3 regions of the Geobacillus sp. FSL W8-0026 genome follow, and region 3 is predicted to be linked to each of the others. Evidence: riboswitches for the same ligand, from Rfam matches in the RefSeq annotation. Region 3 holds a riboswitch; each other region holds the start of a gene.

The links. A riboswitch is a leader RNA that binds a small molecule or an ion and turns the genes downstream of it on or off. The one in region 3 is predicted to bind S-adenosylmethionine.
Region 1: another riboswitch for S-adenosylmethionine. It lies ahead of NST29_RS13475 (methionine biosynthesis PLP-dependent protein); the one in region 3 lies ahead of NST29_RS14175 (bifunctional homocysteine S-methyltransferase/methylenetetrahydrofolate reductase).
Region 2: another riboswitch for S-adenosylmethionine. It lies ahead of NST29_RS15215 (methionine ABC transporter ATP-binding protein); the one in region 3 lies ahead of NST29_RS14175 (bifunctional homocysteine S-methyltransferase/methylenetetrahydrofolate reductase).

What each region holds. Positions count from the first base shown of each region.
Region 1 is NZ_CP150194.1:2,693,588-2,700,577, reverse strand. Features, by position in the region: gene NST29_RS13520 (DUF421 domain-containing protein) at 1-706, shown strand, start outside; gene NST29_RS13515 (hypothetical protein) at 726-896, shown strand; gene NST29_RS13510 (thioredoxin family protein) at 994-1,314, opposite strand; gene NST29_RS13505 (hypothetical protein) at 2,021-2,257, shown strand; gene NST29_RS13500 (YjcZ family sporulation protein) at 2,335-2,466, shown strand; gene NST29_RS13495 (stage VI sporulation protein F) at 2,588-2,845, shown strand; gene NST29_RS13490 (GNAT family N-acetyltransferase) at 2,886-3,320, opposite strand; gene NST29_RS13485 (YjcG family protein) at 3,324-3,845, opposite strand; gene NST29_RS13480 (alpha/beta hydrolase-fold protein) at 3,883-4,611, opposite strand; SAM riboswitch class I at 4,797-4,907, shown strand; gene NST29_RS13475 (methionine biosynthesis PLP-dependent protein) at 5,081-6,184, shown strand; gene metC (cystathionine beta-lyase) at 6,188-6,990, shown strand, end outside.
Region 2 is NZ_CP150194.1:3,028,380-3,035,369, forward strand. Features, by position in the region: gene NST29_RS15200 (carboxymuconolactone decarboxylase family protein) at 1-233, opposite strand, end outside; gene NST29_RS15205 (MetQ/NlpA family ABC transporter substrate-binding protein) at 668-1,516, opposite strand; gene NST29_RS15210 (methionine ABC transporter permease) at 1,533-2,201, opposite strand; gene NST29_RS15215 (methionine ABC transporter ATP-binding protein) at 2,191-3,219, opposite strand; SAM riboswitch class I at 3,396-3,505, opposite strand; gene NST29_RS15220 (hypothetical protein) at 3,580-3,927, opposite strand; gene NST29_RS15225 (thioredoxin family protein) at 4,077-4,391, opposite strand; gene NST29_RS15230 (toprim domain-containing protein) at 4,388-4,747, opposite strand; gene NST29_RS15235 (YusG family protein) at 4,843-5,079, opposite strand; gene gcvH (glycine cleavage system protein GcvH) at 5,153-5,536, opposite strand; gene NST29_RS15245 (arsenate reductase family protein) at 5,754-6,131, opposite strand; gene NST29_RS15250 (acyl-CoA dehydrogenase family protein) at 6,324-6,990, opposite strand, start outside.
Region 3 is NZ_CP150194.1:2,825,898-2,832,887, reverse strand. Features, by position in the region: gene metH (methionine synthase) at 136-3,546, opposite strand; gene NST29_RS14175 (bifunctional homocysteine S-methyltransferase/methylenetetrahydrofolate reductase) at 3,539-5,389, opposite strand; SAM riboswitch class I at 5,461-5,563, opposite strand; gene NST29_RS14170 (hypothetical protein) at 6,414-6,590, shown strand; gene NST29_RS14165 (uberolysin/carnocyclin family circular bacteriocin) at 6,628-6,840, shown strand; gene NST29_RS14160 (hypothetical protein) at 6,905-6,990, shown strand, end outside.

The DNA of each region.
Region 1 (6,990 bases), 130 kb from region 3:
TTCCGATTTGGATATTTCCCTCCAAGAAGGAATCACAAGCATTTTAATTTGGTCATTGTTTCCGGTTCTGATCGCCCGCATCTCTTTGCGCAATAAAAAATTCCGCGATTTCGTCGAAGGAAATTCGACGGTTTTCATCAAAAACGGCAAAATTTTAGAGGAAAACTTAAAGCGGGAAAAGTACACGGTGGATGAGCTGCTCGAGCAGCTGCGCAAGAAGGATGTGTTCCGCGTCGCCGATGTTGAGTTTGCGGTGCTGGAGCCGAACGGGGATTTAAACGTGCTGCTGAAGCGGGAAAAGCAACCGCTCACCGTCGGCGATGTGTTTCCGAACCCGCCGCGGGAAAAAGAGCCGCAAACCGTCATTATGGACGGCATGATTTTGGATGAGCCGCTCGCGACGATGGGACTCGGCCGCGGCTGGCTGAAAGAACAGCTTGATAAGCAAGGAGTAGCGGTCGAAAACGTCTTTCTCGCCCAAGTCGATTCGTACGGGCAGCTGACGATTGATTTGTACGATGACAAAATTCAAGTGGCCGAGCCGCAGGAGAAAAAGCTGCTTCTCGCCGCAATGAAAAAAGTGCAGGCCGACTTCGAGCTATACGCGCTGCAGACGAATTCGGAAGAAGCAAAGGCGCTGTATGAAGCCCATGCGGCGAAAATGACCGAGCTCATCGAAAAAGTCGGACCACTATTGCGAAACTAATGTCAAGGAGGATCCGAGCATGGAAAAGAAGCGGACAAAAACTACGGACGAGGAAATCCGGATTCAGCTGAAAACGGACGGCCGCTCTGAACGGACGCGGACGACCGATGAAGAGATTTCGATTTCGTTTATGTTTGACAATCCGCAGCTAACACGGCAGCCAAAAGACTACGATGAAATCGAATACTAACGGCTAATAAATGACATTGTTAGGGGTGGCGACGGGTAAAGAGGGTGTCCCAAACGGAGCGGGACACCCTCGTTTCTGGCTAAACGCCAGCGCCGTTTTACGCCGGCAACGACTGCAAAAAGGCGCGCACGTCTTCCGGTGTTTTGGCATTCGCGCTGTGCAAATGGGCGATTTTTTCCCCGTTTCGGAAGACAAGCAGGCTTGGAATGCCGAGCACTTGATATTTTTCGCCAAGCTCGGGGAATTGATCGCGGTCGATCTCCAGCCAATCGTATTGCCCGTACTCGCGAATGATCTCATCGATGAACATGTTCAAGCGCACACAGTCCGGACACCACGTCGTATAAAATTTGATCACCGTTGGTTGGCTGCCGGAAATGGCCGCCTCGAATTGTTCCAGCGTTTCAATGCGTTTCATCGTTTTTCCTCCTCCTCTTTCTGCCACTGTTTTGAACTACTCCACCTTACTTGACAAAATTTGAAGAGATTCCTGCGAACGCCAAGAAGGCGGGTGAAAAACGGTTGTTTCTCTTGAACAATAGGGGACGTTTGCAAGCCGATTTTCGCTGCGACAGGGCTTTTCGATTTGAGAAACGAGGCTGGTAAGCGACTTGTTTCCTTCAATCACCGCCCTTCAAGGCATCCTTCAATGATTGAGCAGCCTATCCCCGTCGCCCCGACGGCTGGCAGTACCAATGGCGTAAGCCTCCTGCACGTATGGCAAACTTGTACATCGGACTTGCCACGCCCCTATTTTCGCTTGGTTTTCGCAACTTCGGTGGGCGTGGTAGACGAATGGATGCTTGGATATTTTCCATGACAGAGCCTTTCCTGTCACAGCCCCATATATCGAGTTTTCAAAGAACATCGACAGGAATAGGATACCATACAAACAGGCGTTTTGGCCATCGCCAACCGACATTCATTTCCCACTGCCTGTACAAAAATGAAATAGGAGAAACATATGATAGGTGTTACAAAATCCAGACTCCCTTCTGCCCTGCACAAAATTGAAATGGGGGCTGCTGTCGGAAACCGATAAAAAACGGCCAAAAAAGAACCGCAACGCCTTCACCACTTCCCCCCTATTTGGCATACAACAGAAAGAAAAGGGGGGAAACATCGTGAGCAAAGAACTGGAAAAAGCGTTGGAAGGCTGGGTCGCCTCGCGCAAAGAAGGACATGAAACGTTCATCCGCCTGTTTGAACAATGGGGAAGCGATTTTACCAAACAGCTGCAAGAAATCGAAAAGCTGAACAACGGGTTTCTCCAAAAGGTGCAAGGCAACTTGGACTACATTGAGCGATGGTTTACTAAGAAGGAGCGGGAATTTGCCGAGCTGTTCCGCCGATTTGGCTGACAAAATGGCGGTTGCGCCCATACGCTGGCGCGCGCTCATGAATACGATACAGTAAACGGAGAAGGAGGTGCATCCGAATGGGCTTCTGCGGTTACGGCTTTCCGTATTACGGCTACGGCTATGGCGGTTTTGGCTATGGCGGTGGCTTTGTGTTGATTGTTGTGTTGTTCATCTTGCTGATCATTGTCGGTGCGGCATTTGTCGCTTAACAGACGCGCGCAGTCGATACGGGCCGTTTCGGCGCCACGGAGCGGCTCGTATTTTCTTTCGGTCACGTGCACGCCGAAGGAGCGTTGTCATACGATATAGCAGGAAGAAGGGGGAGGAACTATGGATCAGCAGTTTTTCAAAAACATCGAAAAGAAAACAGGCGTCAACATGAAAGAGATTTTTGAGCTCGCCAACTCGCTGCAAAACGCCAACTTCAGCGATGAAAAAACGGTTCGTCAAGTCGTGAAACGGGTGGCGCAAATCGCCAATCGGAAAGTGCCAAAGGAACTTGAGGATCAAATTGTGAAAACGATCGTCCATAACGGCAAGCAAATCGATTTGAATACGATTGCCAATATGTTGAATAACAAAAAATAAGCGAAAGGGAGCTCTGCGCGTGCAAGCTCCCTTTCGTTCGCTATTCGAGCGGCTTGACCATGGCGACGTGTGGAATGCCGGCATCTAGAAATACATCGGACACGGTTGTATAGCCGAGCTGTTGGTAAAACGGTTCCGCGTGCGTCTGGGCGTTTAGCTTCACTTTTTTCGCCCCTTTTGATGTCGCCAGCTGCTCGATGGCTTCCATGACCATGCGGCCGGCTCCCCGCCCCCGGTAGGAAGGCAAGACGCAAATCCGTTCGATTTTGCCGACCCCTTCGTCGATGAAACGAAGACGTCCGGCACCGACCGGGATGTCACCATCATATAAAACGAGATGGAAGGCGTCATCTTCAAACTGATCGATTTCTTCTTCCTCCGGCACGTGCTGTTCCTCGATGAAGACAAGGCGGCGGACGCGCAACGCGTCTTCATAAAGGGGCCGGTCTTTGCTCGTTCCAATGGCGATGTTCATCGGCTACACCGTTTCCTTTCCTCCGACGATAAACGTCTCGTAGACGGTCCACGACCCGTTGTCCAGCTGATAAAGGAGATGGAAGCGATCGACCGTTTCCTCAAAATGGACGTCTTGCAGCTTCAGCTGGCTGTATACATCCGCATATTCGCCACTCGGCAAGTCCCGGCCGATCGTAATGTGCGGCACGAACACAAACTCCGGCTGCCCGGAAAACAAGCCGCTGTGCAGCTGCTCATGAAGGCGTTCAAGCACGTCGTTTGGCTCCACTTTCAAATAAATGACGTTGCTGGTCGGGTAAAACGAGCTGAATTTCGTCACTTTAATCGGAATTGGAGGCGTTTTCGCTGCGATGCGATGCAGCTCCTTTGCCATCGCCTTCAACTTCTCCTCGTCCGCCTCAAATGGATATTTCAATGTAATGTGCGGCGGGATGAGGGCGTAATGGCTGTCATACCGCTTCCGGTAGGAGTTGGCGAAATCTTGGATTCGTTTGGACGGAAAGATGACAATGCCGTATTTCATTTCAATTCCCCTCCTTGAGATGGTTAGCGTTGGACGGCTACAGCGTCAAAATCGTCGATAGCGCCCGAGGCACATCGGGCTGCCAATGCGTCCACGCATGGCCGCCGGCAAACTCATGGTACGTATAGGCAAACCCTTTTTCGACCAACAAATCTCGCGCCTTTCGATTCGGGGTCACAAAGTCGCGCACTTGTCCGTCTGTCGTTTTTACAGCCGTTTCTTCCGAGCCGACGGAATGGTAAATGGCGAGCAGCGACGGATCGCGGAATGAGCGAATGAGCGCCAAGAGCGAATCATCGATGTAGGGGGACTGCATGGCGATTTTTCCGAATGTATGCGGATACAACAGTCCGGCGGTCAACGATACGGTCCCGCCGAGCGAATCACCGATGAGCGCCCGGCCTTTGCCCATTTGATACGTCGGCAGTTCGCGGTCCAAAAACGGCACGAGTTCATGGGCTAGAAAGCGGAGATACGCTCCGTGCTTCGTTCCCGATGGATGATACTTTTCATAGCGGTCGTTTACATTCCGATACGGAATACCGACGACGATCGTGCGGTCAATCGTGCCGTTGGCCATTAACGTTTCGACAGCCGTTTTCATTTTTCCGTACATAAAGTAATCTTTGCCGTCTTGAGCGATTAATAAAGAATATTTGTAAAGCGGGGAAAAATTGCTTGGCAAATAGACGAGCAGTTCGATTTTCTCCTGAAGCTCCCCGCTATATAGCGCGTAATCGCGCATCGTTCCTGCTGTCATGACCATCCTCCAGTGAAAGCGCAAGTTCATCTGTTATTGTAACATATTTGTACAAAAAATGTTAATCAAGGGCTCGAATTTTTTGTGAATTTGCCGAGTGATGCGCAGCGAAAAAAAGACTTGCAAAAACCGCTGGAATGCGTTACATTTCTTAATAAATAAAATTGCAACAAAATTGAATACCCATCCTGTTCTTATCGAGAGAAGCGGAGGGAACTGGCCCAATGAAGCTTCAGCAACCAGCCGCCCGGCGGCCAGGTGCTAAATCCAGCGAATTGAGCATTCAATTCGGCAGATAAGAAGAAGCATGACCATGTGTATGGAAAAGTCTTCTTCTTGGAAGACTTTTTTTATTTTCCTTTGTTTCGGCGGCCGTTTTGCCGACCTGTGAGGCGGGGCGGCAGCGAAGCGTTTGGGCGCTGCGGCCGCCGGTCGTTGGGCAAGAGGAATTTTTTTGCAGAAGGAGAGAGATGAGATGGAGAAACTGGAGACGTTGTTAGCGCAAATCGGCAACCGGAGCGAAACCGTGACAGGAACGGTCAACCCGCCCGTCTATTTTTCGACCGCCTACCGCCATGCCGGCATCGGGGAATCGACCGGGTTTGACTACATCCGCACCGGCAATCCAACGCGCAAAATTGTTGAGGAGGCGATCGCAAAGCTGGAAGGCGGCGATCAAGGCTATGCGTTCAGCTCCGGCATGGCCGCCATTCAGACGGTGCTCGCCTTGTTTGAGAGCGGAGATGAGTTTCTCGTATCGGCCGACCTTTACGGCGGCACGTACCGGCTGTTTGAGCGCGGCTGGCGCAAGTACGGTCTTCGGTTCCATTATGTCGATTTTTCCGATCTCGATGCGGTGGAAGCGTGTATCAGCGAAAAAACGAAGGCGATTTTCTTGGAAACGCCGACAAACCCACTGATGCACGAGACCGATATTTCCGCGGTCGCCCAGCTTGCCCAACGGCACGGGCTATTGTTGATCGTGGATAACACGTTTTACACCCCGGTGCTCCAGCGCCCGATCGAACAAGGAGCCGATATCGTCCTCCACAGCGCCACGAAATATTTAGGCGGCCATAACGATGTGTTGGCCGGCTTGGTCGTCGCCAAGGGAGAAGCGCTTTGTCAACGCTTGGCCGAGTACCATAACGCCATCGGCGCCGTCTTGTCCCCGTTTGACTCTTGGCTATTGATCCGCGGGATGAAAACGTTGGCGCTAAGGATGCGCCAGCATGAAGAAAACGCCAAGCGCATCAGCGCCTTTTTGCGCGAACAGGAAGACGTGACCGACGTCTTATATCCAGGAAGAGGTGGGATGCTGTCGTTCCGGATTGCCGATGAAAAGTGGGTGAACGGATTTTTAAAAAGCTTGCGCCTTATTACGTTCGCGGAAAGCCTAGGCGGGGTTGAAAGCTTCATCACGTACCCAGCGACGCAGACGCACGCGGACATTCCGGAAGACATCCGCATCCGAAACGGCGTCTGCAACCGGCTGCTCCGCTTCTCGGTCGGCATTGAGCACGCCGATGATTTGATCGCCGACTTGGCGCAAGCGTTCAAAAACATGAAAGAGGTGTGAGCGATGGAACGGGAATGGTCGTTTTCGACAAAACTGCTCCATAACGAATGGAAAGTCGACCGCGCAACCGGGGCGGTGAGCGTGCCGATCCAGCACGCCTCCACGTTCCATCAGTTCGATTTCGACTCGTTTGGCAAATACGACTACAGCCGCTCCGGCAACCCGACGCGCGAGGCGCTTGAGGAGACGATCGCCGCCTTGGAAGGCGGTGTGCGCGGGTTCGCGTTCGCCTCGGGCATGGCCGCCATCTCCACGGCGTTGTTGCTCCTGTCCAAAGGCGACCATGTGCTCGTAACCGAAGACGTCTACGGCGGCACGTACCGGATCGTCACCGAAGTGCTGAGCCGGTTTGGCATTGACTATACGTTCGTCGATATGACCGATCGCAAGGCGGTGGCGGAAAACATCCGGCCGAACACGAAAGTCATTTATATGGAAACGCCGTCCAACCCGCTGTTAAAAGTGACCGACATTCGCGCTGTCGTCGAGCTGGCGAAAGCGCACGGCTGTTTGACGTTTTTGGATAATACGTTCATGACCCCGGCGCTGCAGCGGCCGTTGGATCTTGGTGTCGACGTTGTCCTCCACAGCGCGACGAAGTTTTTAGCCGGCCATAGCGACGTCGTCGCCGGACTGGCGGTCGTGAAAGACGAGGAGCTCGGCAAACAGCTGTACAAATGGCAAAACGCCTTTGGCGCCGTCCTCGGCGTCCAAGACGCGTGGCTTGTGCTTCGGGGGCTAAAAACGCTTCACGTTCGGCTGAAACAGTCGTCCGAATCGGCCATGGCCATCGCCGAGTATTTGCT
Region 2 (6,990 bases), 200 kb from region 3:
TCAAGGCATCCTTTCGTGTGGTAAATCGTGCAATACTCATCTTGCGTCGCCAAGCTGATGCCAAGCGCGATCAGCTGCTTTTCCTTTTTCGACAGCGCCCCCTCGGCAAAGCACGCTTCCGTAAAGGCGTTAAATCGCTCCGCTACGTTCGGGAGTTTTTGGGTGAACGCCCCGAGCCCTTCTTTGTAGTGGCGAAGCGCCGATTCGACCGATGACGGTGTGACGTGGTTCATTTTCGTTTTCCTCCTTTGTCCGTTTCTGCTGTTAGTATGCATGCAGGAACGGCAAATTAAACGGCGAATCATATCGGAAAAAGGAGGAGACCGCCACGGCGTTGGCCGGTGTTTTTTGTGCCGGCCGCAGCCGGTTCAATCATCGCCATCTAGGAGGCTGGTGATTTCGTGCAAAAATACCGCTAAGCTCCATCCATTTCTCAATGAGAGAAACCTCACAGAATCAGCTTTCTTTTCTGAATGAAAATACGCCTCCAATTGGTGTGTCAGCGGTTTTTCACCGGCCTTCTAGGCGATGAGCACTGCCCTTGGCGCAAGCGGGAGGGCTCAAGCCGCTGACCGGCCGTTGTCGCGCGCTGCACGGCTTCACCATTTCTCCGCCCGTTGCCATGTTAGAACCGCTGACGAAAAATAACGGGAGCGAACCGCTCCCGTTATTGATTGTTTTCCGCCGCTGGAATGACGGCACCGTGGTATTTTTCTTTGATGAAATCTTGAATTTCTTTCGATTGCAGCACTTCGACCAATGTTTTGATTTCCTTCCGGTTTTCATCGCCTTTGCGCACGGCGACAATGTTCACATACGGATTGTTTTTCGGCGACTCCACAGCGATCGGGTCTTTCGCCGGATCCAAGCCGGCGTCCAGCGCATAGTTGGCATTGATCAGCACCGCATCGCCTTCGCCGTTTTTGTAAATTTGCGGCAGCAGCCCAGCGTCGACATCGGCCTTAAACTTCAAATGCTTCGGATTTTCGACGATGTCGTTCACCGTCGCTTTCGTTTTATCGACGCCCGGTTTCAGTTTAATGAGCCCTTTTTCTTGCAGCATCGACAAAATACGGCCGTGGTCGGCGACCGAGTTGCTCATGATGATCGTTGCGCCGTCCGGCAGCTCTTCGATGCTTTTGTATTTTTTCGAGTACAAGCCGATCGGCTCAATATGAATGCCACCGGCGTTAACGAATTGGTAGCCATGCTCTTTCATTTGCGACTCTAAATAAGGAATGTGTTGGAAGTAGTTGGCATCAATTTCTTTGTCGGCCAACGCTTTGTTCGGCAAAATATAGTCTTGGAACGTAATGATCTCCAAGTCAATGCCTTTTTTCTTCAAAATCGGTTTCGCTTTTTCCAAAATTTCCGCATGCGGCACGTTCGAGGCGCCGACTTTCAGTTTTACCAATTTGCCGTTGCCACCCTCATCGGCGGCGTTGTTGTTGCCGCCGCAAGCCGCCAAGGCGAACACCAAGACGGAAGCGAACAGCACGCCAAGCCATTTTTTCATCGATTTTTTCCTCCTTTTATCGTTTATCTATTTTGGAAGTGACAATGTCACCGATCCACTGAATGACAAAGACAATCACAAGCACCAACACGGTCGCGACAAACGTCACATCGTTATGGCTGCGCTGAAATCCTTCCAAATACGCCAAATTCCCAAGTCCACCGGCGCCGACAACGCCAGCCATCGCCGTATAGCCGACAAGCGACACCGCGGTGACGGTAATCCCCGAGACAAGAGCTGGCAACGATTCCGGCAAAAGCACCTTCCAAATGATCGTCCACGTCGAGGCGCCCATCGCCTGCGCCGCTTCAATGACCCCTTTGTCAATTTCGCGGAGGGCGATCTCAACCATGCGGGCGTAAAACGGCGCCGCACCGATGATGAGCGCCGGCAGCGCCGCGTTGGCGCCGAGCATCGTCCCGACGAGCCATTTCGTAAACGGAATAAGCAAAATGATCAAAATAATGAACGGAATGGAGCGGAAAATGTTGACGAACGCCGCGATGACCGTATTGGCCAGCCGGTTCTCCCATAGGTTTCCCTTTGCCGTTAAAAATAACAGCAGCCCAAGCACCACTCCGAGGACGAACGTGGCGGCGACCGCCATGCCGGTCATGTACAGCGTCTCGACCGTTGCCGCCCACATCGTTTCCCATTGCACGTTCGGCAGGAGGTTAGCGAGCATCGTGAATCACCTCCACCGCCACTTGTTGGTCTTGAATATAGTCGAGCGCCCGACCGATTTCATCCGCCGCCCCGTCGATGTGCACAAACAGCACGCCGTAGGCGCCTTGATGGGTTTGTGAAATTTTTCCTTGTAAAATGTTGACATCAACGGCAAATTGGCGGACGACTTGCGTAATGAGCGGCTGTCCAGCGGCGGCGCCGACAAACGTCAACTGCGCGATCACCCCGTTCGGGTAGTGGCCGAACAGATGCGAGACAGCTTCTTCGGTTTCCTCCGGCTCGACCAGCTGCTTGACGAACCGTTTCGTAATCGGCTGCTGCGGGTTCCGGAACACGTGCAGCACGTCGCCTTGTTCGACGATTTTGCCGCTTTCCATCACCGCGACGCGGTCGCAAATTTTGCGAATGACGTGCATTTCATGGGTGATGAGCACGATCGTCAGCCCGAGCCGCTTGTTGATGTCAACGAGCAAATCCAAAATCGCGTCCGTCGTCTGCGGATCGAGGGCGGACGTCGCCTCATCGCAAAGCAGGACTTTCGGATTGTTGGCGAGCGCCCGCGCGATGCCGACCCGCTGCTTTTGCCCGCCGCTCAGCTGCGACGGATACGCCTCTTCCCGCCCGGTGAGACCGACAAGCTGGATGAGCTCATCGACGCGCTTTTGCCGTTCCTCTCTCGGAACACCGGCGATCTCGAGCGGAAAAGCGATATTTTCCCTGACGGTGCGCGACCAAAGCAAGTTGAAATGCTGGAAAATCATGCCGATTTCCTGACGGGCGTTTCGAAGCTCCCGACCTTTCACGCGCGCCATGTCGCGGCCGGCGACGATCACCCGACCGCTCGTCGGTTTTTCCAATCCGTTTAACAGCCGAATGAGCGAACTTTTTCCGGCCCCGCTGTAGCCGATAATTCCAAAAATTTCTCCTTCGCGAATCTCAAGCGACACGTTGTCAACGGCTGTCACCGCACCGTTGGCCGCTTGGTATACTTTCGTCACCTGTTCAAGGGTGATCATCGTTTCACCTTCCTTTCTTGCCGTGCGCTTCCCGTTCGCCAGCAGGCGCAAGCCCCGCCGCCGAGCGCGCCCGCGCAAGCAGCCGAAGCGGGCTGTTCACGCCCAGCGCCCAAGCAAGCGCAAAAAGAAAACCTTTCTGCCCGCGGAGAACAGAAAGGTATTGTCTACCATTCCGTCTCTTATCTCTCAAAGCAGGCTGCTTTGTGTGAATTGGCACCATTTCAGCGCAAGCGCTGACGGTTGCCGGGCTTCATTGGGCACATCCCTCCACCTCTCTTGATAAGAGCACAACGCAAATGTATTCAATTTGGTTACGAATGTGATTGTATCATTGGATGTCGAATCGTGTCAACCTATTTTTTATCCAACATGCCGATACGGCTTGGCCAAATGGAGGAGCGACTCCAGCAGCAATAAATGGCGGAAGCTTCCCGATACGTGCACTTCTTGCAGCCGGACGAGCTGCTGCAGCTTCAGCTCACCGCTCAGCAAGGAGGCGAGCGCTTCCTTCGAACCGCGCACCGTCAACGTGTTTCGTTCATCGTTCTCGCACTCAACGATGGCCGGCTCTTTGCCAAGCAAGACGGAAGCGGCCTCCCCGTCGCTTTCAAACCGAACGCATAACTGCTCGTCCGGCAAAATCGGCAACAAATGACGCAACATTTGCATCCGCTCGATGAACCGTTCCACAAACTCACGCACTTCCATTGACCATCACCCCCATGTCCTTTGTTCTCTATTTCCATATGTGGGGGCAAGAATCCTTTACAAAAATCTCGACAGCCTGTTGACGAACGGACGCCGTTTTTGTCATTTCCCAAGAAATGTGTCAAACGGAGTCAAAAAAAGGGGGACAGTCAACGCGGCAGCCGGGCTTGCAGTTGCTCATACAAATCGGTGACGGAAGGGAACGCATACCATTTGTCGGCCATCGCTCCGTCAACAAAAAGAAGCAAGCATGGAACGCTGGAAATTTGCCACTCCACAGCCTGCTCAGGAATATAGTTGATATCCGTTTCGTAAAACGGCAACGTCGGGAATAGCTGCTCGATAATCACGAGCATCCGCCGCGCCAATTGACATGTGCCGCACAGCGGGGTATACAAATACAGCGCCAAAAGCGGCTCGTTCTCGATCGTTTTTCTGAGCTCATTGCGATCGATCGCGTTCACCCGCTTCCCCCCTTCATCAACCATTCCATTCGCACCTCAAAATCGGCGCGCAGCAACACTTGCGCCAAATGCCAAAGCGGAGCGGCCGCCACTTCCCGGTACGCCCGGTCAATATAAATATGTTCGGCTTCGGGAAACATGCGGCGAAACTGGCGGCGCAGCTTCTCCCCCGCCTCATCGGCGTCGGCAAGCACGTATACATCTTGGCCTTCGAACTCGTCGGCCAACTCTTCCAAGCGGGCATCGCTGATCGTCCCGTTCGTACACACGATCACGACCGGTTCATTCAACACCGCCGCCACCTTTTGTTTATCCGATCTCCCCTCGACGATGATCACCTTTTCCACTTGTCGCATATCCGCCCCACCTAACTCCACCAATGTTGTGCTCTATTGTATGATCGATGCGAGCCAAAGGTTGAAAAAAAGCAACGGCCATCCACCGTTGCCTTTCAACACCAGCCCGCTTCCCCGTCGCAGTCGACATATTTTTGCCCCGGCTCAACGGTAGCGGTCACGTCTTTGTAAACTTTTCCATTTTGCACTGTATAGCCGCTTTTTAACGGAACGGTCTCCGGAAGCGGAACATGGCCGATCAGCTCCCCTTCCGCATACAAATCAAGCGTGCGGCCGTTCCATTTGCCGATTACCCGATCGGTCACATCGATGCGCGCCGATTGCAGCGCCATCTTTCGCACCCCCTTGTTTCATTTCTTCCATATGTATAGGGTGCCCGAATTGAGCCGAAAATGACGGCCATGTTTATCCTTCCGTCACCATCGCTTCATATTGTTCCGCTGTCAATAATTGGTCAATCTCACGGGTGTCGCTCGGTTTCACGACGATCATCCACGCTTTCTCGTACGGCGATTCGTTGACATACTCCGGATGATCGTTGAGCGCCTCGTTTACTTCGACGACCGTTCCGCTGACCGGCGCGTACAGCTCCGAGACGGTTTTCACCGACTCAACGCTGCCGAACGGCTCGTTCGCTTTCAGCTGCGCGCCCACTTCCGGCAGTTCGACAAAGACGATATCCCCCAACTCGGATTGCGCGTAATCCGTAATGCCGATGCGCACGTGTTCGCCTTCGACGCGCACCCACTCATGCTCTTTCGTATAGCGAAGTTCCTTTGGCGTGTTCATCGAATCCCTCCATTGCGACAAAAAAGTGTGCTCCTCTTCATCATAACCGATTTTCCGCGAAAACTCACCGTCTGTCTGTTCGGCCGGCGAAAAATTTTTGGGCTTCGCACCCGCCCTGTCGAAAACCGTTGTCTACGCCGGCCGCCCGAACCGGCGGAACAACCCCCGTTTGCCCCTTTCACTGTTGCCGTTCCGCCGTGCCCGGATGGCGAACTCATTACCGATTCACGGCCGGCGCCTGTCCAAAAAACGATTCATACGCCGACTCGCGAAACCCGACGATCACCCGCTCGCCATCCGTCAAAATCGGCCGCTTCACCAGCATTCCGTCCGAAGCGAGCCAATTGAGCATCTCGTCTTCCGATGCGCCGTCAAGCTTGTCCTTTAATCCGAGCTCGCGGTATTTCAACCCGCTTGTATTAAAAAATGTTTTCAGCGGCAGCCCGCTTTTCCGATGCAGGTCGGCGAGCTGCTCTTTCGTCAGCGGCTCGTCGACCAAATGCACCGTTTGCACCTCAATGCCGTGGTCATCCAACCATTTTTTCGCCTTCCGGCACGTTCCGCACTTTGGATACCAATAGAGCGTGAGCGTCATCGTCCTCCCCCTTTCCGCTGAATTCGCTCGGATGATCCGATGTTTGGCGGCGCCCGTTCCCAACAGCGAGAACAAGCGGCCAAAGGCAGCGAACCGTCCGCTTCTGCCTGCAGTTTCCTCGAAACGACAAGAAGTACCAGGTCGGACCTGGTACTTCTCATTATCACACAACTTACCGCGCCGCTTCAACGCTCACACAACATATCGTTCCGCTTCAATGAGCGCAGCGGCCGTTTCACGTTTTTTCGCGATCACGTTGATCGGCGTATGGCGCGTCAGCCGGCGGAGCGCGGCGAGCATCATCCGCAGCGTGTCACCTTGCTCCACAGCGACGAGCGTCTCTTTCGCATGGGCTTCAATTTCATTGAACGCCTCTTGGCAGAAAATTTGCGTGTACAGCACTTTTTGTTTGTTTTTCTCCTCACCGCTCGCTTGAATCGCTTTTTCCGTGCGCAAGAGCGCCGATTCCATCGCGTAAACGTTCGAAACGATGTCAGCGATGTTGACGAGCACTTCTTGCTCTTCTTCAATGCGCTGGCCGTATTTTTGCGCCGCCAAGCCGGCGACCATCAAGGCAACTTTTTTCGCTTGGCGCACCAAGTATTTCTCTTGTTCCAGCGCGCCCGAACCCGGCTCTTCAGCGGCCATCATCATGAGCTCTTCCTGCAGCTGCTGCGCTTTTTGGAACAGCGGCAGCTCGCCTTTTACCGCTTTTTTCAAGTACATGCCCGGCACGAGCAGGCGGTTGATTTCGTTCGTTCCTTCAAAAATGCGGTTGATGCGCGAGTCGCGGTAGGCGCGCTCGATTTCGTATTCTTGCATAAAGCCGTAGCCGCCATGGATTTGCACGCCTTCATCG
Region 3 (6,990 bases):
ATTTTTGTGTTAGAGGTGAGGACAAGGTTTGCTTATGAATATTTTTTGTTCCGAGACGAAGGCATGGCCGAGGTTTGTTGCGTGAAAAACGAAGAGAGGAAAACGAGCTGACTCGTTTGAGCCAGCTCGTTTTCTTTACAGCACATTGAAATAACGCGCTTCCGGATGGGCGACGACGATCGCCGAGACGGAGGCTTCCGGCTCCATCATGTAGCCGTCGGTCAAGCGGATGCCGACATCTTCCGGATGAAGGAGGCGGAACAGCTTTTCTTGGTCTTCCAAGTTCGGACAGGCCGGGTAGCCGAACGAGTAGCGCTGGCCTTGGTATTTGGCGGCGAAGCGCTCTTCCATCGTGAAGTCCGGGTCGTCTGGGAAGCCCCAGCGGTCGCGCATAATTTGATGGATGCGTTCGGCGAACCCTTCGGCGATCTCGAGCGCCAACGCCTGAATGGCGTGGCTTTTCAAAAATTCGCCTTCGTCTTTCCACTGTTGGGCGAGTTCGCGGATGCCGTGCCCAGCGGTGACGGCGAAAAAGCCGACATAGTCCATTTCCCCGCTCTCTTTCGATTTCAAGTAATCGGCGAGGCAAAGGTGCGGCGCCCGCGGCTGGCGCGGGAAGTCAAACGTCTCAAGCACGGTTTGCCGGTCGATCGGGTCGTAAATGTACACGCGGTTGCCGTCGCTTTGCGCCGGGAAAAAGCGGTAGACGCCGGCCGGCTGAATCCAGTCGTGTGTTTTGGCGGCGGCGATCAGCTCATCGACGACCGCTTTTAAGGCGAGCGCTTTTTCGTCTTTTTCTTCCAACAGCCGCTTCACTTTTCCTTTCAAGCCGAGATGATGGCCGAGCACCATTTGCCAGTTGACGTACGGCAACACGTGGTCAAGCGGCACATTCCTTAGCACGTGGCGGTCGAGATCGGCCGGCACGTAGACCGGGACGTCGGTCGAAACGTTGGATTTGGCGGCCGCGGCGACAGCCGCCGTTCGCGCCGGTTCGTGTCCAACGGTTTCTTTTTTTTGATAGTCGATCTCGCCTTGCTGGATTTGGTTGGCAAGGGCGAGCCCATCCATGGCGTCCTTCGCGTACAAGACGATGCCGTCGTATTCGGGCGCGATTTTGTTTTCCGTAAACTTGCGCGTCAAGGCGGCGCCGCCGACTAAAATCGGGGTCGAAACACCGGCTTGCCGCAAGTCTTGCGCGGTGACGACCATCTGTTGCGCCGATTTGACGAGCAGGCCCGACAGGCCGATGATGTCCGGTTTATGCTCGCGCACCGCTTCGATGAGCTGCTGGGGGGCGACTTTGATGCCAAGGTCGATCACTTCATAGCCGTTGTTGCTTAAAATAATGTCGACCAAGTTTTTGCCGATGTCATGCACATCGCCCTTCACCGTCGCCAGGATTACTTTTCCTTTCGTGCTTCCTTCTTTCTTTTCCATATATGGTTCTAAAAAGGCGACGGCCGCTTTCATTACTTCTGCGCTTTGCAATACTTCAGCGACGATGAGCTGGTTGTTGTTAAACAGCCGTCCGACTTCGTCCATGCCGGCCATGAGCGGGCCGTTGATGATCGCGAGCGGATCGGAGTACGTTTCCAGCGCCTGTTCCAAATCGGGAATGAGCCCGTCTTTTGATCCTTCAATGACGTAGCGGGCGAGCCGCTCTTCCAAGCTCAAGTTCGTCTGCACCGGCTTGGCGGCGGTGATTTTGCTTCGGTAAAATTCAATAAAGGCGTTTAACGTTTCGTCGCTGGTGGCAAAAAGAAGCGCCTCGGCCATCCGCACTTCTTCTTCCGGAATCGAAGCGAACCGCTCGAGCTTCTCGGTGTTGACGATGGCGTAATCGAGCCCGGCTTGCGTGCAATGGTACAAAAAGACCGAGTTCAGCACTTCGCGCCCGGCCGGCGGCAAGCCGAACGAGACGTTGCTGATGCCGAGCATCGTTAAACAATGAGGAAGCCGCTCTTTAATGAGGCGGATTCCTTCGATCGTTTCTTTCGCCGCGCCGATGTATTGCTCATCGCCGGTGCCGACCGGGAAGACGAGCGGATCGAAAATGATGTCGCGCTCAGGCACGCCGTAGCGGTTCACGAGCAAGTCATACGAACGCAAGGCGATCTCGAGCTTCCGTTCGGCGGTGACCGCCATCCCTTGTTCATCGATCGTCCCGACCACAACGGCGGCGCCGTAGCGGTGCAGCAGCGGCACGACGTTGGCAAAGCGCTCTTCGCCGTCTTCGAGGTTGATCGAGTTAATGATCGCCTTTCCTTGTGAATACGTGAGGGCGCGCTCGATGACACGCTCGTCGGTCGAGTCAATGACGAGCGGCACTTTTACTTTTTTGACGACTTCGCGGACGAACTGTTCCATGTCGGAAAGCTCATCACGGTCCGGATCGGCGAGGCAAATGTCGATGACATGGGCGCCGTTTTTCACTTGGGCGCGGGCGATTTCCGCCGCTTCTTCGTATTTGCCTTCGGCGATGAGGCGCTTAAATTTGCGCGAGCCGATGACGTTCGTCCGCTCACCGACAAAAAGCGGGCGCATCGTTTCATCGTAGATGAGCGCTTCAATGCCGGAGACGGCGTGCGTGTCAAACGAGGACGGGATCGGCCGCGGCGGAATGTGGCGCACCGCTTCGGCGATGGCCCGGATATGGTCCGGCGTCGTGCCGCAGCACCCGCCGACGATGTTGATCCATCCTTTTTCGGCAAAGCGGCGGATTTTTTCCGCGAGCATCTCCGGTGTTTCATGGTAATGCCCTTCTTCGTCCGGCAGGCCGGCGTTCGGGTAGCAGCTGACCGCCGTGTCGGCAAGCGAGGCGAGCGTGCGCAAATGATCGGTCATAAACTCCGGGCCGGTCGCGCAGTTTAAGCCGACGGCGATCGGCTTCATGTGGCGGATCGAGATGAAAAACGAATCGATCGCCTGCCCGGCAAGCGTTGTACCCATCGGCTCGATCGTGCCGGAAATCATGAGCGGCACGCGGCGGCCGACCGCTTCAAACGCTTTGGAAATGCCGATGAATCCCGCTTTGACATTCAAGGCATCTTGGCACGTTTCCAAAAGGAGAAGGTCGACGCCGCCCAAAAGCAGTCCGCGCGCCTGTTCTTCATAGGCGGCAACGAGTTCGTCAAACGTCGCTCCGCCCGTGACCGACAAAGTTTTCGTCGTCGGCCCCATCGAACCGGCGACAAAGCGCGGCCAGTCGGGCGTCGCGAACGCCTCGGCCGCTTGTTTGGCGAGCTTCGCTGCTTCGATGTTCAGCTCGAGCGCCAAATGGCCAAGTCCGTATTCATCAAGGACGATGCGCGTCGCCCCGAACGTGTTCGTTTCAATGATGTCCGCGCCGGCTTCCAAGTACGCTTCATGAATGCGGCGGATGACGTGCGGGGCGGTGATGGTCAAGTATTCGTTGCACCCTTCATACGCCTCGCCGCCAAAGTCGGCGGCTGATAAGTTGGCGCTTTGGATCATGGTGCCCATGGCGCCGTCGATGACAAGAATTTTTCGCTGCAGCTGTTGTTCGAAGATGAGGTCAGCCATGCACAACCTTCCTTTCTTTCGCGGCCGCTTCTTTTTCGTGAATGTAGCGGACGAGCTCCACCGTCATGTCGTAGCGCAAAAACGGCGTAATGAAATAAATGCCGTGAAACAAGTCGAACGCCGCATCAATGAGCGCTTTGGCGATGGCGATTCCTTCGCGCGCCGCCCGCACCGGGTCGTCGCCGCAGGCGGCCATGCGGGCGCGAATATCGTCGGACAGCGTAATGCCCGGCACCTCATGATGCAAAAACTCGGCGTTGCGCGCGCTCACAAGCGGCATAATGCCGATGTAAATCGGCGCATTCAAATGTTTCGTCGCTTCGTGCACGGCCATGATTTTCTCTTCCGAGTAAACCGGTTGAGTCAAGAAATAATGGGCGCCGCACTGAATTTTTTTCTCCATCCGCTCAACGGCCTTATCCAAATGGCGGACATTCGGATTGAACGCCGCGCCGATCGAGAAGTTCGTTTTTTGTCCGAGCGGTTTGCCCGAATACGACAATCCCTCATTAAACTGGCGGATCAAGCGGATTAAATCAAACGACGATAAATCGTACACCGATGTCGCTCCCGGAAAGTCGCCGATTTTTGACGGGTCGCCGGTAATGGCGAGCACGTCGGTGATGCCGAGCGTATGCAGGCCCATCAAGTGTGACTGCAGGCCGATCAAGTTGCGGTCGCGGCACGTAATATGCACGAGCGGGCGGACGCCGAGCCGCTCTTTGATGATGGCCGCGACGGCGGCGTTGCTGATGCGCGGCGTGGCGAGCGAGTTGTCGGCCAGCGTCAGCGCGTCAATGCCGGCGTCATGGAGCGCTTTCGCCCCGGCGAGAAATTTGTCAATGCCCAATTTTTTCGGGGGATCGAGCTCGACGATCACCGAGCGGCGGGCGCGGACAAGTTCGGGAAGCGGCGTCGCTGATGATGGAATGTCGGATTGGACCGACACCGGCACGGCGCGTCGTTTGACCGTTTTTTCCGTTACCGGCGTCCGGTCTTGCAGCGCCCGCGCCATCGCTTCAATATGGTTCGGCGTCGTGCCGCAGCATCCGCCGAGCAGCCGCACCCCTTGGTCGCGAAACGCTTTCGCCGTTTCCTCGAAGTATTCGGCATTCGTCTCATAGACGAGCCGGCCATCGCGATAGTCGGGGAGGCTCGCGTTCGGGTACGCCGATAAAAAGGCGCGCGTTGGCAGCGGCACTTCCTCGAGCGATTGAAGCATATAGTACGGCCCGAGCCGGCAGTTGAGCCCGACGACATCGGCGCCAAGCGCTTCTAAGCGGGCGAGGGCGTCAGCGAGCGGCGTGCCGTCTTGCAAGACGCCCACTTCATGGAGCGACACATGGGCGATGACCGGCAAGTCCGTCTCTTTGCGGGCGATGGCGAGCACCGTCTCCAACTCTTCTAAATCGTAATACGTCTCGAGCAGCACGCCGTCCACTCCCTCCGCCAGCAAGACAAACAGCTGCTCGCGGAACGTCCGCTTCACTTCATCAAGCGGCACGGCGCTTTTGTTTAACGTGCGCAGCCCGCCAATGGTCCCGAGCACGTACGCCCGACCGTTGGCGGCTTGCCTAGCGAGCCGCACCGCCGCCCGGTTGATGGCCGGCACCTCATCTTGCAAGCCGTAGCGGGCGAGTTTCACATAGTTGGCGCCGTAGGTATTCGTCTGGATGACGTCGGCGCCTGCCGCGATATAGGCTTCGTGAATATGGACGATGTCTTCCGGTTTCGATAGATTCAATTCTTCAAAACAACGGTCAACGCCATGCGAATAGAGAAGCGTCCCCATCGCCCCATCGGCGATCAGCACGCGTTGTTTCAACTCATCAAGCAATCCCACGTTCCATTTCCCCCGTTTCTTGGCAAGTAAAAGAAAAAAGCCTTCTAAGAAGAAGACTTTCCGTTCGCTTCTTCTTATCTTCCAGGCTGCTGCCTGTCTGGATTTAGCACCTTGGCCGCCCGCCAGGTTGCTGAGGGTTCACCGGGCCAGTCCCTCCCCCTCTCTTGATAAGAAAATTCGTATCCAATTGTATCGTCCCGTTTGGGTGATTACTATATAATTTAATGTATTTTTTGAAATTATTCAATACAGTGAAGCAAGAAATTTGCCAAAGATTTGCCCGATCAAGGGAGAAGGAACTCTTGTATGATTGCAAAAATCGGAAATAGCGCTACAAACACCTGCCGCCATGCGGGCAATCGGTGTTTTCTCTTTGCTTGCCAATCGAACGTTCAGCAGGGAAAGACATTCTCCAGTGGCCGATGTTCAACGAAGCCATGCGCTGTTTTCCGATTGAGGCTGGTGAAAAACCGTTGTCACACACCAATCAGAGGCATTTTCATTCAGAAAAGTTCCATGAGCAGCGCGACTTGCCCTCCACCCAGGCATGAAAATCTCGCGTCAGGCCGGCATTTTCATTCAGAAAAGAAAGTGGATTCCACTAAGTCTCTCTAATTGAGAAATAGGTGAAATCAGTAGTATGTTGCACTAAGTCCACCGACCTCTATTGTGTTTTGGCTATTGAACATCTCCTTGCGCTGACACCAATTTCTTACCAATCGCTTTTTTGCTTAGTTCATCACCATAACGTGCACTTCTCTGAACAGGTGTAGGCAAAAAATGATTTGTTCCTATTCTTTCGTGGATGCATAAGTTAAGGCATGTCATGAAATACAACTTTTAGTGAAGAGCCTTTTGTTTCGATAGCACAAAAAATGTCGAAATATGTTAAAAAAAGACGAAAAACGTCAACTCATTTCTCTTTTTTTTTAATTTTTTTTTAAGAGTCAAAGTGTATAATAAAAAATGGATGATGTTAACAAGGAATTTAATAGAAATGGCGTCACAGACAGGAGTGAAATAGATGAAACGATGGTCGTGGCCGTATTTTATTCTCATTAGCCTGCCGTTTGTGTTGTTTATTGTCCTTGCCTTTGGTTTAAAAGCGGCTAAGATGCCAATGTGGGGAAAAATCGCATTGATTGCGGCCGTTCTTGTTTATGGGATCGTTTATTCGCGTTTATTGCGGAAAATAAAATAAAGTCCGATCGGATTTGAAATACGAGTAGTTCACGCTTATTGCCAGAACGCTCGGCGTGTCGCAAGCAGTTGCTACAACTGTTGTTTCGATCGTGCTGACCGGCTCCACGCTCGTTTCGATGATTCTTGGAATTACTGCGATTTTGTCAGGCGGAGTCGATGCCATTTTGGAAATTGGCTGGTCAGCGTTTGTAGCAACGGTGAAAAAAATAGTGGCTGAGCGGGAACAAAAAGCGGCTATTGCATGGTAACATGGAAACCGGCAGGGGGAGAAAGGCCCCCTGCCGTTCCTATGAGATGAAAGGGGGAAGAGCCGTGAGACTCGTATGGCTATGGTATCTCCAAAAACAGCGAAGCAGTATCGCCCCTTTACAGCGAAAATCACCGTTTTCCCCGCGGAC